One region of the Synechococcus sp. Nb3U1 genome, then DNA from elsewhere that is predicted to be linked to it. Evidence: predicted binding sites of a transcription regulator. Region 1 holds the regulator's gene; each other region holds the start of a gene.
What was found. The regulator NtcA, encoded in region 1, controls nitrogen genes in cyanobacteria. The targets are predictions, from matches to a motif close to GTANCNNNNGNTAC.
Positions count from the first base shown of each region.

Region 2: a site for NtcA is predicted at 1,674-1,687, ahead of L1047_RS07185 (circularly permuted type 2 ATP-grasp protein). Genes of this name have one in related genera too.
Region 3: a site for NtcA is predicted at 1,614-1,627, ahead of L1047_RS03975 (DUF4278 domain-containing protein). Genes of this name have one in related genera too.

Region 1 covers NZ_JAKFYQ010000001.1:568,522-572,720, forward strand. The annotation lists gene L1047_RS02650 (M61 family metallopeptidase) at 1-1,332, opposite strand, end outside; gene ntcA (global nitrogen regulator NtcA) at 1,615-2,289, shown strand; gene L1047_RS02660 (DUF6464 family protein) at 2,286-2,573, opposite strand; gene L1047_RS02665 (response regulator transcription factor) at 2,954-3,337, shown strand; gene L1047_RS02670 (response regulator) at 3,342-4,199, shown strand, end outside.
Region 2 covers NZ_JAKFYQ010000001.1:1,544,960-1,549,158, forward strand. The annotation lists gene L1047_RS07175 (CO2 hydration protein) at 1-1,109, shown strand, start outside; gene L1047_RS07180 (fasciclin domain-containing protein) at 1,191-1,649, shown strand; gene L1047_RS07185 (circularly permuted type 2 ATP-grasp protein) at 1,753-3,213, shown strand; gene L1047_RS07190 (gamma carbonic anhydrase family protein) at 3,266-3,844, opposite strand; gene L1047_RS07195 (Vat family streptogramin A O-acetyltransferase) at 3,938-4,199, opposite strand, start outside.
Region 3 covers NZ_JAKFYQ010000001.1:860,470-864,668, forward strand. The annotation lists gene L1047_RS03965 (phycobilisome rod-core linker polypeptide) at 1-584, shown strand, start outside; gene L1047_RS03970 (HEAT repeat domain-containing protein) at 618-1,424, shown strand; gene L1047_RS03975 (DUF4278 domain-containing protein) at 1,725-2,108, shown strand; gene murJ (murein biosynthesis integral membrane protein MurJ) at 2,342-3,988, shown strand; gene sigC (RNA polymerase sigma factor SigC) at 3,985-4,199, opposite strand, start outside.

The DNA.
Region 1 (4,199 bases):
ATGGTCTACTTTGCCAAACCGTTGCCACAGATCCCGCAGAGCCGTATCCAGGGATCCTCTGTTACCGGAGAGCTGGCGAATGTGCAGATCCAGCAACCAACAGACCAAGGCCCCCTTTAAGTAGTAGGACACCTGGCTGTTCAGGGTATTTTCGTGGGGACGATAGAGCTTGATCCAGGTATCAAAACTGGATTCGCTCAAGGACTGCACGGCACGGCCAGGGATCCGTTGCAGCCGCGCGATCTGCTCAGAGAGGGTTTTCAAAAAAGCCGCCGGGGTGAGAATGCCCGCCCGCAGTAGGATCACGCTCTCGTAGTAGCTAGTGGCCCCTTCACAAAACCAGAGGCACTCCAGGTAATTTTCTTGGTTGTAATCAAAGCGCTCCAGAGCTAGGGGCCGTAAGCGTTTCACATTCCAGGTGTGGAAAAATTCGTGGGCCACCAACGACAAGAAGCGCTGGTATTTCTCCGGCTGATGGAACTCCAGACGCGAGTAGTTAAGGGTGGTGCTGCACTTGTGCTCGAGACCGCCAAAGCCCTCTGGCGACAAATGCACAATGAACCAGTAGCGGTCGTAGGGCAGCCCCCCGAAGAAGTTGGCCGTGGTGGTGACAATCCGCTGAGTATCCGCCACTGCTCGAGCCAAATCCAGATTCCCCTCTCCCCAAACCACAAAAGAATGCGGGATCCCTTCTACCTCAAATGTTGCCAACCGATGCAGGCCCACCTCCACCGGGCTATCGACTAGCTCGTCGTAATCCTGCGCCACAAACGACTGGCCGAGGCCGGGATCCCCTGTTGTGGGCATGAGTGAGGACAAAGGCCGCAAACTGGTGGCGATCCGCCAGTCGGGCTTGGGTGGGATCACCGTCAGGGTATGGGGTTCTTGCTCCCGCCCCGGCACATACAGAAACAAGGCCGCCCCGTTGAAATAGCCATGGGTGAGATCCAGATGATTGGTGCGTACCGTTAGCTCGTAGGCATAGACCCGATAACGGACATAGACGGTTTGGGAGCCGTTGGAAGGGGGCTGCTCGTGCAAGCGGGACGGAGTCCTAATTTGCCAAGTATTTTTGTCGATCTTGCGCCAGGGCAAGGGGATCCCCTGCTCATTCTCGGCCCGAAACTCCTGCACATGCCGGGCATATTCCCGCACCAGATAAGATCCCGGCGTCCAAACGGGCATCCGCAGCCGCAAAGGAACCTCCGGCTCCACTTCGCGCAGTTGCAGCTCCACCTCGAACAGATGATTGGCGGGCTCTGGCATCCGCACCGTGAAGTGCTGACGGCTAAGCCGAAGAGGTGCGGCAACAACTGCCTCCGAGATCACCATTGATGAGACCTTTCCAACCTGTCACGATCCCTGCCGCCCCAACGGCAATGGCTCTCATCCTAACCCCGCCTTTGGTTAAAGGATCCCCTGTAGAGAATGAACGAAACCTAAAAATGTAACCCCTGCTACAAAGATGTTCGGGCATAACCTTTTACTTTAATATGAATTCCTAAATATGACTTCCTGCCGTCGTGATGATTTCTGAGGTCAGTACGGTTGCACCCCAACCCAAGACCTCTGGGCTGGTCTTAGGTATAAACTGACCTCAAAAGGTTGATGAGTATGGCGGTGGCTGTAGCGGAAAAATCTTTGATCACAGCCTTCAAACAGTTGGGAGGACATCAATACCCACCTGTTATCGAAACGTTTGAGCGGGGTAAAACGATCTTTTTCCCAGGGGATCCCGCAGAACGGGTTTACTTCCTGGCAAAAGGGGCCGTTAAACTCTCGCGGGTTTACGAGATGGGGGAAGAAATCACCGTCGCCCTTCTGCGAGAAAACAGCATTTTTGGAGTGCTCTCCTTTATCACGGGGCAGCGCTCCGATCGCTTCTATCACTCGGTGGCCTTTACTCCTGCCGAATTGCTCTCGCTGCCGATCGAACAGGTGGAAAAATCTTTGCGGGAGAATGCTGAGCTTTCTATGCTGTTGCTCAAGAGCTTATCTTCGCGCATTCTGCAAACGGAGATGATGATCGAGACACTGGCTCACCGTGATATGGGATCCCGTCTGGTCAGCTTTTTGTTGATCCTGTGTCGTGATTTTGGTGTGCCCAGCCCGGATGGAGTCACAATCGATCTCAGGCTGTCTCACCAGGCGATCGCGGAAGCAATTGGCTCTACTCGTGTGACGATTACCCGTCTTCTAGGGGAGCTACGCAAGAAAAAATATATCTCGATCCATAAGAAGAAGATTACTGTACATGATCCCATGCAATTGGGCCACCGTTTTGCCTAAAAAATTGGCTTGTAGTGAGCGCATCCCTGACAAGGCCCTAGGGGATTAACCGCACAACGCAGCAGCGGCGATCGAGCATTGAATTGGCAAGAGGGATCCCCGAGAATGCTCCCGTCTTCTGTGGGTGGGGTTACGGCGCGAACCACAGCCCGGATCCCAGAGAGGCTATATTTTCCCTGGCGCAACTGATAGGAATGGCGTTTTTCCAACACCAAGTAGTACTGCTCTGCCAGCTGAATATAGGTGCCTGGATGAGGGTTGATCTGCCAAGGAGATTCTTCCACAACCTCTCCCGAATCCGCATCAATCCACTGAATAGGCAGAGTCTGGTTTACAGAAGACATAAGGTGTGGAAAGGGTCAGCTTGGGGCAGCAGAGCACAGGGATGCAGCTTGGCTCACACGATTACAGTCTTTTCTGACTTCACGCAGGCTCTTGAGCTAAGCAAAAAACCTTGTGGAGCAAGGGATTGACCTGAATCTGCTGTATCAGATAACGCTGGAAAAAGCTGTAACTCACATTAGTGTAGTGGATTTTCTCTGGCTGGAGATGGGTAACAGGAAGGGCAAGCCTAGGTTAAAAGATTCTGGCATCTGGTCAAGATATACCCCATCTGCGCAACGGGATCCCTACAATGACGGACAGTTCCCCCTGCTGCCGATCCATGTCTGAGAAGATCTTGATTGTTGACGATGAGCCTCACATTCGTCTGCTGCTGGAACAGACTTTGGAGGAATTGGAAGCGGAAGGAGTGGAGTTGATCCTGGCAGCCAATGGAGAGGAAGCGCTGGAGTTGATCCGTACAGAGCGGCCCCAGATCGTGTTTTTGGATGTGATGATGCCCCGTTTGAACGGCTTTGATGTCTGCCAACAGGTGAAACAGGATCCCGAGCTTCAGCACACCACTATCGTCATGCTCACAGCCAAAGGACAGGAATTTGACAAGCAACGGGGACAAGAAGTAGGGGCGGATCTCTACATCACCAAACCCTTCGACCCGGATGTGCTGACGGCCAAAGCGGCGGAATTGTTGGGCTTACGGAGGTAGGTGAATGTTTGGCTGGTTACGCTCCCGGATTGGGCTACGGATCTCGTTGGTGGTGACGGTGGTATCTTCTGCCTCCGTGCTGGCCTTAATTCAAATTTCTTCGAAACGCATTCAGGAGCTGGGGGAATTTGCCGCCTCCGAAAACGAAGCCACCATTCGCGCTCAGGTGGATGCTGCCCTGACTCGCATTACCGAAGAGCAAGCCGCCCATTACAACGCCATTTTTGCTCAGGTGGGGGCTGCCGCCAGCCTGATCGCTCAGCAGGCGGCTGTGTACCTTGAGGAGCAAACCTTCTACGGACAACAAAATTACAACCCCCAAGAAACCCTTACCCTCTACCCCAACCGACGCTGGATCAACGCCGCTGCAGATCCGGTTTCTGTTTTTTTCTCGGCTGCGGATGAGATTCCCCCTGAGATTACCCAGGAGCTCAACGCCATTTCCCATTTGGATCCGCTGTTGCGGGCCTTGAAAGAGAGCCAATCCAGTATTGTGGCCAGTTGGCTGATTTTGGAATCTTCTTCTACCCGCTACTATCCCAATACTTTCTTCGCGCCGGAGTTGCCCCCCCTATCCGAGTTTGATGAGCGGGTTGAGGGCACCTATTACACCATCGTTCGTCCCGAAAATAATCCCAGTGGCGCGGTGCGCTGGACAGAGGTGTACGAAGATACAGCCGGTCAAGGATTGCTTACCTCGGCGGTGGCTCCGATTCGCGATGTCCAGGGGGAGTTTTTGGGGGTGGCGGGTATCGATCTTAGCCTGGGTACGATTGTGGGGGAAATTTTGCAGGCTCAGGTGTTGGGCGGCAACAACGGGACTTCTATCCATGCCGGCTCAGAGGAGTTTGCCTTTTTGTTG
Region 2 (4,199 bases), 980 kb from region 1:
TGGATCCCCTGCCTTTTTTTAAGTTCATCATTCCCGATGAATACCTCAAGCTGGCCAATCACTATGCTGGGGACAATGCCGATTTGCGGATTTGGCGCGGCATAGATACTGCTCACCCTGAGCTGTTGGAGTTCATGGAAAAAGGGGAGTTAAAGCGTAAGCTGCCCCGGATTTTGCATCACCTTTGGCATGACCGCATCAATATGGAATTTGCCGAAGAATGTATGCGGGCCATGCTCTGGCACCGGGATATGGGGGGATTGCTGGATCCCTACATGGACTCGGAGGAGTATAGGCAAAATGCGGATCGGGCGATTCGGGCTTATGTACAGGGAAATCCGTTGCTACAGGGCCTGTATAAGCTCTTCCCCGATATGTTCATGGAATTGTGCCGCCAAGCCACCATGTATTCGGTGCTGGGTCTATTCTGGGAGATCATGGCCCCGGTCTTTTTTGAGATGAGCGATCTCTACGACGAGGGCAAGCTCACCAGTGTGCCGGAGGCGATGAATTTTTTGGTGAATGGGATTTTTGCCATTGCCGGGCGACCCATTTATCACCGTGTTCGGATTCGGGGAGAATGGTACGATATTGTGCCCAAATCGAAAGGCTTTACCTGGCTGTATGAAGCGGCTTTTCCTTATGTGGAGGCAGTATTTTATCGTACCTCTCCTTTCCGAGGTACTAAATCCTACAATGCTCAGGCCAATCAAATCCCTGTCGATCAACGGGATTATCACTACGGGATCCTATATGCGGATAAGTTCCCGGTGGGTACAGCTGGGATCCCGCCCACCCTTTTGCATCAGGATATGTACCACTTTCTGCCTCAGTACTTGGTGGATTATTATCGCCAACATTGCCGGGGTGATGAGGATATGCTGATCCAGTTGGGGGTTAGCTTCCAGCGCTCCATGTACAACGTTACTTCGGCAGTTATCCAAGCGGGTAGGGCAGCTTTTCTCTATCCTCTGGATGATCCCAATCCTCGGCATTTGATGATGAATCGTCGTTATTTCGAAGGGCAACTGAACCGTTTCGCCCGGCCTGAATACGGGATCCGAGAAGCCGCTCGCATCACCTATGTTCAAGACCAGAACTACCGCTAAGTATTGACACCAAGTGACACCAAGTGACACCAAAGTATTGAAATCACCATAAAAAACCTCACGACAAAAGGGATCCCACTCATGCCAGATATTGTCGATATCGCCGTTTCTGTCGAAGGCTTTTCCACACTGGTGACAGCTGTAAAAGCGGCCAACTTGGTGGATACCCTCAAGAGCCCCGGCCCATTTACCGTCTTTGCCCCTACGGACGCTGCTTTTGCCAAGTTGCCGGGCGGGACGATCACCACATTGGTACAGAATATCCCCCAATTGACTCGCATTCTTTGCTATCACGTAGTGCCAGGCCGTCTGAAAAAAGCCGATTTGGCCAAGTTTCAAACGGTTGGATCTGTGGAGGGATCCCCAATTGATCTGACCATTGAGGAAGATATTTTTGAGGTGAATAATGCCACGGTAATTCAGGCGGATATTGAGGCAGACAATGGCATCATTCATGTGATCGATACAGTGATTCTAATGCGCCCGCATTGGTTCTGGCCCATCATGAATTCCAAGCTAGCGGCCACCGCAGAAGCATGAACAGATGTAACGCCTGAGAAAAAAGTAGCTGAAAATACATTTTGCGGAGGAAGAGCGACCAACAGTAGAAAAGGGATAATGTTCAGCCCAAGGGATCCCAGACGTGCGATTTGATACTTATGAGCCTGGCGAGGGTTTCTACGACGAATTGTTTTTGGCGGCTAACCAACCGCGTCCTGAGGCGATACCGTTAATCGAGCGCATCCACTCCCTCGGAGAAGGAGAACTGCAACGCCGACAACAGGCGGCGCAGGCAGCGTTTTTTCAAATGGGGATTACTTTCAATGTCTACGGGGATAGCCAGGGCACTGAGCGGATTTTCCCGTTTGATATCATTCCGCGCATCATCTCAGCAGCGGAATGGGAGCGGTTGGAAAAGGGCTTGAAACAGCGTATCCATGCCCTCAACCTCTTTATTGATGATATTTACCACGACCAGAAGATCATCAAAAACAAGATCCTGCCGCTAGAGCTGATCGAGTCGGCCAAGGGGTTTTTGCGCCCCTGTATTGGGCTAAACCCACCGGGTGGCATTTGGTGCCACATTACGGGAACGGATCTGATTCGGGATCGAGACGGCACCTGGTATGTGCTGGAGGATAACCTACGCTGTCCGTCGGGGGTATCATATGTACTGGAAAATCGGCGAGTGATGAAAAGTACCTTCCCGGCTCTCTTTAACACCATGGGGATCCAGCCAGTGGATGATTACCCTAGTCACTTGCTGGAAACCCTGCTCCACCTCACTCCTCCACAACTTGCCAATCCAACGGTGGTAGTGCTCACCCCTGGCATTTACAACTCCGCCTATTTTGAACATTCCTTCCTGGCCCAGCAAATGGGGGTGGAATTGGTGGAAGGACGGGATCTGGTGGTGGCGGATGGCTACTTGCAAATGCGAACCACCAAGGGTCTGCAACGGGTGGATGTGATCTATCGCCGTATTGACGATGACTTTATCGATCCCCTGGCATTTCGCCCGGATTCGATGCTGGGGGTGCCGGGGCTGCTGGAGGTGTATCGCTCCGGTCGGGTGGCGATTGCCAATGCCCTAGGGACGGGGGTAGCCGACGACAAGGTGATCTACGCCTATGTACCGAAGATGATTCGCTACTACCTGGGAGAAGAGGCGATTTTACCCAATGTGCCCACCTATCTGTGTTGGGATCCCCAGGATCAAGCCTATGTGCTAGAAAACCTGGACAAGCTGGTGGTGAAGGCGGCCAACGAGTCGGGGGGCTACGGCATGTTGATGGGATCCCAGGCCACACCTGAGGAACGGGCTGCCTTTGCCGAGAAAATTCGCGCCCAACCCCGCAACTATATCGCTCAACCCACCCTATGCCTGTCGCGGGTTCCAACTTTGGTGGATCGCGGCGAAGGTCCTTGCCTGGATGCCTGCCATGTGGATTTGCGGCCCTACATCCTCTACGGCGAAGACATTTATGTCCATCCTGGCGGGCTGACCCGCGTTGCTCTCAAGAAGGGATCCCTGGTGGTGAACTCCTCCCAAGGGGGTGGCAGCAAAGATACCTGGGTGCTGTGTCGGGATCCTGCTTGTTGAGAGGGCCTCACGTCCGGATTGCACGCAAAGCTCAGCGTGCAAAGTCACCAAGTCACTTAGAGCGCGATTTTCCAGATTTTCTGGAGGTATCTGGTCGGCCAAATTTGCCAAAGCGGCTGGCGTGTTGATGGGCCAAATCCACGTAATGCTGAGCGTGGATGCGCAGCTTTTCCACTTCTTCCTCCGTAAGGGTGCGGATGGCTTTTGCTGGGGTACCCACAGCCAAAGAGCGCGGTGGCACCGACTTGGCGACTACAGCTCCGGCACCAATAATGCTGCCCGTTCCAATGGTGACTCCATTCAAGATGGTGGCCCCAATGCCGATCAAACAGCCCCCCTGAATGCGGGCACTGTGGATGACAGCGCGGTGGCCGATGGTCACCTCCTCACCGATGATCGTGGGTTGGTCGGGATCCCCGTGCACAATCGCCCCGTCCTGGATATTAGTGCAGCGGCCAATGGTAATAGGCGAAATATCCCCCCGCAGAATGGCCCCATACCAAATGCTCACAGATTCCGAGAGTTCCACGGTTCCGATCACGGTGGCATTGGCGGCGATAAAAGCGACCTCATCCATTCCCGTAGGTTCTTGATCCAACCAAATGGGCCAAGTATCCTGTGCTTCTTCCATTTAGCGAATCCCCCAAGGCCGGGAGAGCATATTTGGGGAATAACGCATGGGCAATGGATCCTTCTCGACAGGGACTGTGCCGATCTACCCGACTCAGGTGCAGGTTCTGAGGGCAACGATATCGGCTCCTGAGATCTTATCCAGATTCCGACTGATCTTTTCGATATCCCAATCCCACCAGGCAATCTGCAACAGCTCCTGAATCACCTCCTCAGAAAAGCGTTGTCGCAGAACCCGGGCTGGGTTTCCACCCACAATCGTGTAAGGGGGCACATCCCAGCTTACCACTGCTTTCGCTCCAATGATTGCTCCATCCCCTACTTTGACACCAGGGAGTAGGGTGGCATCGTAGCCA
Region 3 (4,199 bases), 290 kb from region 1:
ACTCCCAAACCCGCGCTATCGAACTCAACTTCAAGCATCTGTTGGGCCGCGCCCCCACGGATGGCAAAGATATTGCCCGCCATTTGGATATTTACCAATCCGGCGGCCATGGAGCAGAAATCGACTCCTACATCGATAGCCCAGAATATCTGGAATCCTTCAGCGACAACATTGTCCCCCACCCACGCGGTTTTGAGTACCGTCGCTCCTATTCCACCCGAGACTTTACCAATCTGTTCGCCCTCTACGGCGGCTACGCCAACAACGACCGTTCTCAAGGGGCCAGACCACGCTTGATGACAGCTTTGGGAACTGGGTTTACCCCCGCGATTCGGCGCATTGGGGTGCGGGGTCTGTTGCCCCCTAGCCCCATTTCCAAGCACCTAGGGCCCCCAACGGGCGGATCCGACCGCATGTTCTGTGTGGAAGTGACCCATCTGCTCAACCCTGCCTCTGCCTTGGCCACTTCTAGCCGGGTGCGCAAATCCAACCAGCAGATCTTCGTTTCTGCCGATCAACTGTCGGCGACGATGCAGCGGGTGCTCAAATCGGGAGCCAAGATCGTCAGCGTTCGTAGCGCCTGATCTCGCCTTACTGTTTCCTTTGCCATTGCTGCTATGACCACTGCTGTTCCTCTGGATCCCAATCCGCCGGTGGATCTGACCCCTGCAGGACAGATCGCCAAGCTGCGCTACGGGGATCCGGGGGAACGCTACTATGCTGCCTGGTGGTTGGGGCGTATGCGCATCCCGGAAGGGATCCCGGCCTTGATCGAAGCGTTGACAGATGAGACCGATCGCACTGCTCAGGGGGGCTACCCGCTGCGGCGCAATGCCGCCCGTGCCCTGGGTAAATTGGGGTCTCCCGCCGGGATCCCGGCCTTGACTGAGGCCCTGCGGTGTTCCGACGGTCAGGTGGTGGCGGCGGCGGCCCAAGCTCTGGCTGAGATTGCTCTCCAGCATGGGCCTGAGGAATTGGGCTCTGTACTGCTCGAGGGGTTGCGCTTGGTGGAGAAAGGGCTAGAAACAGAAGCCCTGGCCGCCCTAGAGGCGATCATCGAAGCCCTCGGCCAATTACAACTGGCCACTGCCCTTGAGCAGATTCGTCCCTACCTGGAACACGACTCGATTCGTCTACAATGTGCGGCAGCCCGAGCCTGCTATCGCCTCACTCAAGATCCTGTCTTTGCCCAGCGTCTGCTGCCGGTGTTGGCCCACGAAAATGTGCATCTGCGGCGGGCCGCCCTCCTGGATTTGGGGGCCACTGGTTATTTGCCAGGCGCTAGGGCGATTGCGGTGGCGGCAGTGGAGGCCAATATCAAGCTGCTTGCCCTGAAAAGTTTGGTGGAAGCGAGTCTTTCTGACTCGGCGAAACTCGATCCAGAGCTGCGTGAGGTTCTGTTGTTGATCGACGAGCTGCTTTGACACGAGGACGTGTGCTCATCCTCATCTACAGTCGTCCCGTTGGGGCGGCTTTTTGTTTGGGTCACCACACCACCCCCCAACCGCTAGCGGTATAAGCAGAGCCCTAGGACGGATCTTGACGGATCTTGATCGTGAACGGGATCCCCCTGCTGACACTCCCCAGATATTTGACACAGAAAGATGAATTTCGTAAAAATGGATACAGAATAATCTTGTTTTTTACCCTTCTAGCCATTTGAGTGCGGCGGAAGGGCTCCCGTTTTGTAAAGCCCAGTCCTTGTTTTTCATTGGAGTCTCCTTATGCAACTGACCTATCGGGGCATCGCTTATGAGTTTGTCCCCCCCTCTGGCACGTGGCAAGAGCAAGATCGGATTGTGCCCTACCGGGGGCTGGAGTGGAACTGGCATTCTCAATCGGCAGTCATGGTTCTGCCAGATGCCTTTGCCCTCACCTACCGTGGCATTGCGCTCCATCCCGCCCCGATTGCGACGCTTGGGATCCCTGTGGCGGAAGTAGCCCCATCGACGGTTACCTCCTCTCGGAAACACTTCATGGCCATGCTCGAGGAAACCCATCGACAAAATCTGATGCACCGGCTGCAGGAGCGAATCCGTTCCGCCCAAGCCCGTGGTGATGAGCATTTGCTGCAACAACTGGAACACGAGCGGCAACTGCTGGCTTAAGCTGGCCCAATCTCTTTGTCGGCACGCTCTATCTCTCCCCATCTCAGCTGCTACACCCCCGACCAAGCCTAACGGCTAGGGTTGGAGCCCTGCGACGCATCTCGGCGGATTTGGCTCAATGGGTTTGGCGGAAATCCCAGATAATGGTGTCTTGGCTGCGGGTACTCCTCTGAGGTTTCTAGCCGCCGTTGGTGGCCAATGTTGTGGGGATGGGTGATGTTGCGGGGAAGCCGATGATTGAGGATGCTGCGACTCAGGAAGAAACCCCGGTGGGATCCCCGCTGCCATCCCGCTCTTTGCTTTCGGTGGCGGGTTTGGTGGCCGGGGCTACTTTGCTCAGCAAGGGCATGGGGTTCATTCGGCAAGCCCTGATCGCGGCGGTCTACGGCTCGGGGCCAGAGTACAGCGCCTTTGGGGTGGCCTACATTCTGCCGGGCTTTCTGCTGATTTTGCTGGGGGGGATCAACGGCCCTTTCCACAGCGCCATCGTCAGCATCCTGAAGAAACGGCGGGATCCCGCCCTGGAAGACCCGGCTCGATGGTTAGAGTCGATCTCCACCTTGGTGGGCTGTCTACTCTTGCTGGTCACCCTGGGCTTGTGGTGGGGGGCGGAGTGGGTGGTACGCCTGAACGCGCCAGGGGCGAGTCCAGAAGTTCACGCTTTGGCTGCCACCCAACTGCGGATCATGGCCCCCTTAGCGCTGCTTTCAGGGTTAATCGGCATTGGCTTTGGGGCGTTAAATGCCGCCGAGCATTATGCTTTGCCCGCCCTCAGCCCGCTGATCTCCAGCTTGGCTGTAATTGCGGTTTTGCTGGCCTTTGGGTGGACGGGGATCCCATCTTTGATCGCCTGGGGCATCGTGATCGGGGCGGTAGCCCAGTGGTTGGCCCAGGTGCCCTTGCAAATACGGTTGGGGTTGGGACGACCACGCCTACGGTTTGAGTGGGGATCCCCCCAGGTACGGGCGGTGGGGCTGCTGATGTTGCCGGCTGTGATCTCCTCCGGGATGATCCACATCAACGTCTATGTGGATATGTTTTTTGCCTCCTTCGTGCCGGGGGATCGCACCATTGGCAACCTGGGATACGCCCAACTTTTGGTGCAAACTCCCCTCGGGATCCTCTCCAATATGGTGTTGGTGCCCTTCATGCCCCTCTATGCCCAGTTGGCCGGGGATGTGTCCCTCTGGCCAGAACTGCGCCAACGCATCCGACAGGGCTTGATGATTACAGCAATTTTGACTTTGCCCCTGTCGATGCTGCTGGTGGCTCTGGCGGAGCCGATTGTGCAGGTGGCCTATCAACGGGGTCGCTTCACTCCGGAAGTTACCCAGGAGGTAGCGGCCCTGCTGATGGCCTATGGCGTTGGTATGAGCTGCTATCTGCTGCGGGATGTATTGGTGCGCATTTTCTACGCCTTAGAGGACGGAGCCACCCCCCTGCGCATCAGTGCCCTTGCCATTGGTCTCAATGCGCTGCTGGACTTTCTTTTCCTTAGAGCTTTTGGAGGGCCGGGCATCGCCCTGGCCACCGCTGGTGTCAATGTTCTGGCCTTGATCGGGCTAGGGATCCAGTTGCACAGGCGCTTGGGGGGGATCCCTTGGCTAGAGATGGGTCGCAGCCTGCTGCCTCTGCTGGGCATCACCACCTTAGCTGGGGGCCTGAGTGCCTGGCTCTGGATTCAGTTGCGCACGGTTGCAGTGCTCGGATCCCCATTCCTGACAACACTCATTTGGGCCGGATTGGCGGCTGGGCTGGGCTTAGGACTGTTTACGGTGGGGGCGCTGTTTTTGCGGATCCCGGAAATGGACTGGGTGGCAGCCCAAATCCGGGATCGCTCTGGTCGTCTTATGGGTAAGTTGAGCCGAGGCCGGAGTTAGCCCATCGCCTCTAGGTAATCGCGCACCCGGTTACGCCGCTTCGGTTGCCGTAGCTTTTGCAGGGCCTTGGCCTCAATTTGCCGAACCCGTTCCCGCGACAGATCCAAGGCGCGTCCAATCTCCGCCAGAGAATAGGTACGCCCATCCCCCAGGCCGAAGCGCATACGGATCACATCCCGCTCACGGGTGGTTAGATCCGAGAGCAAATGCT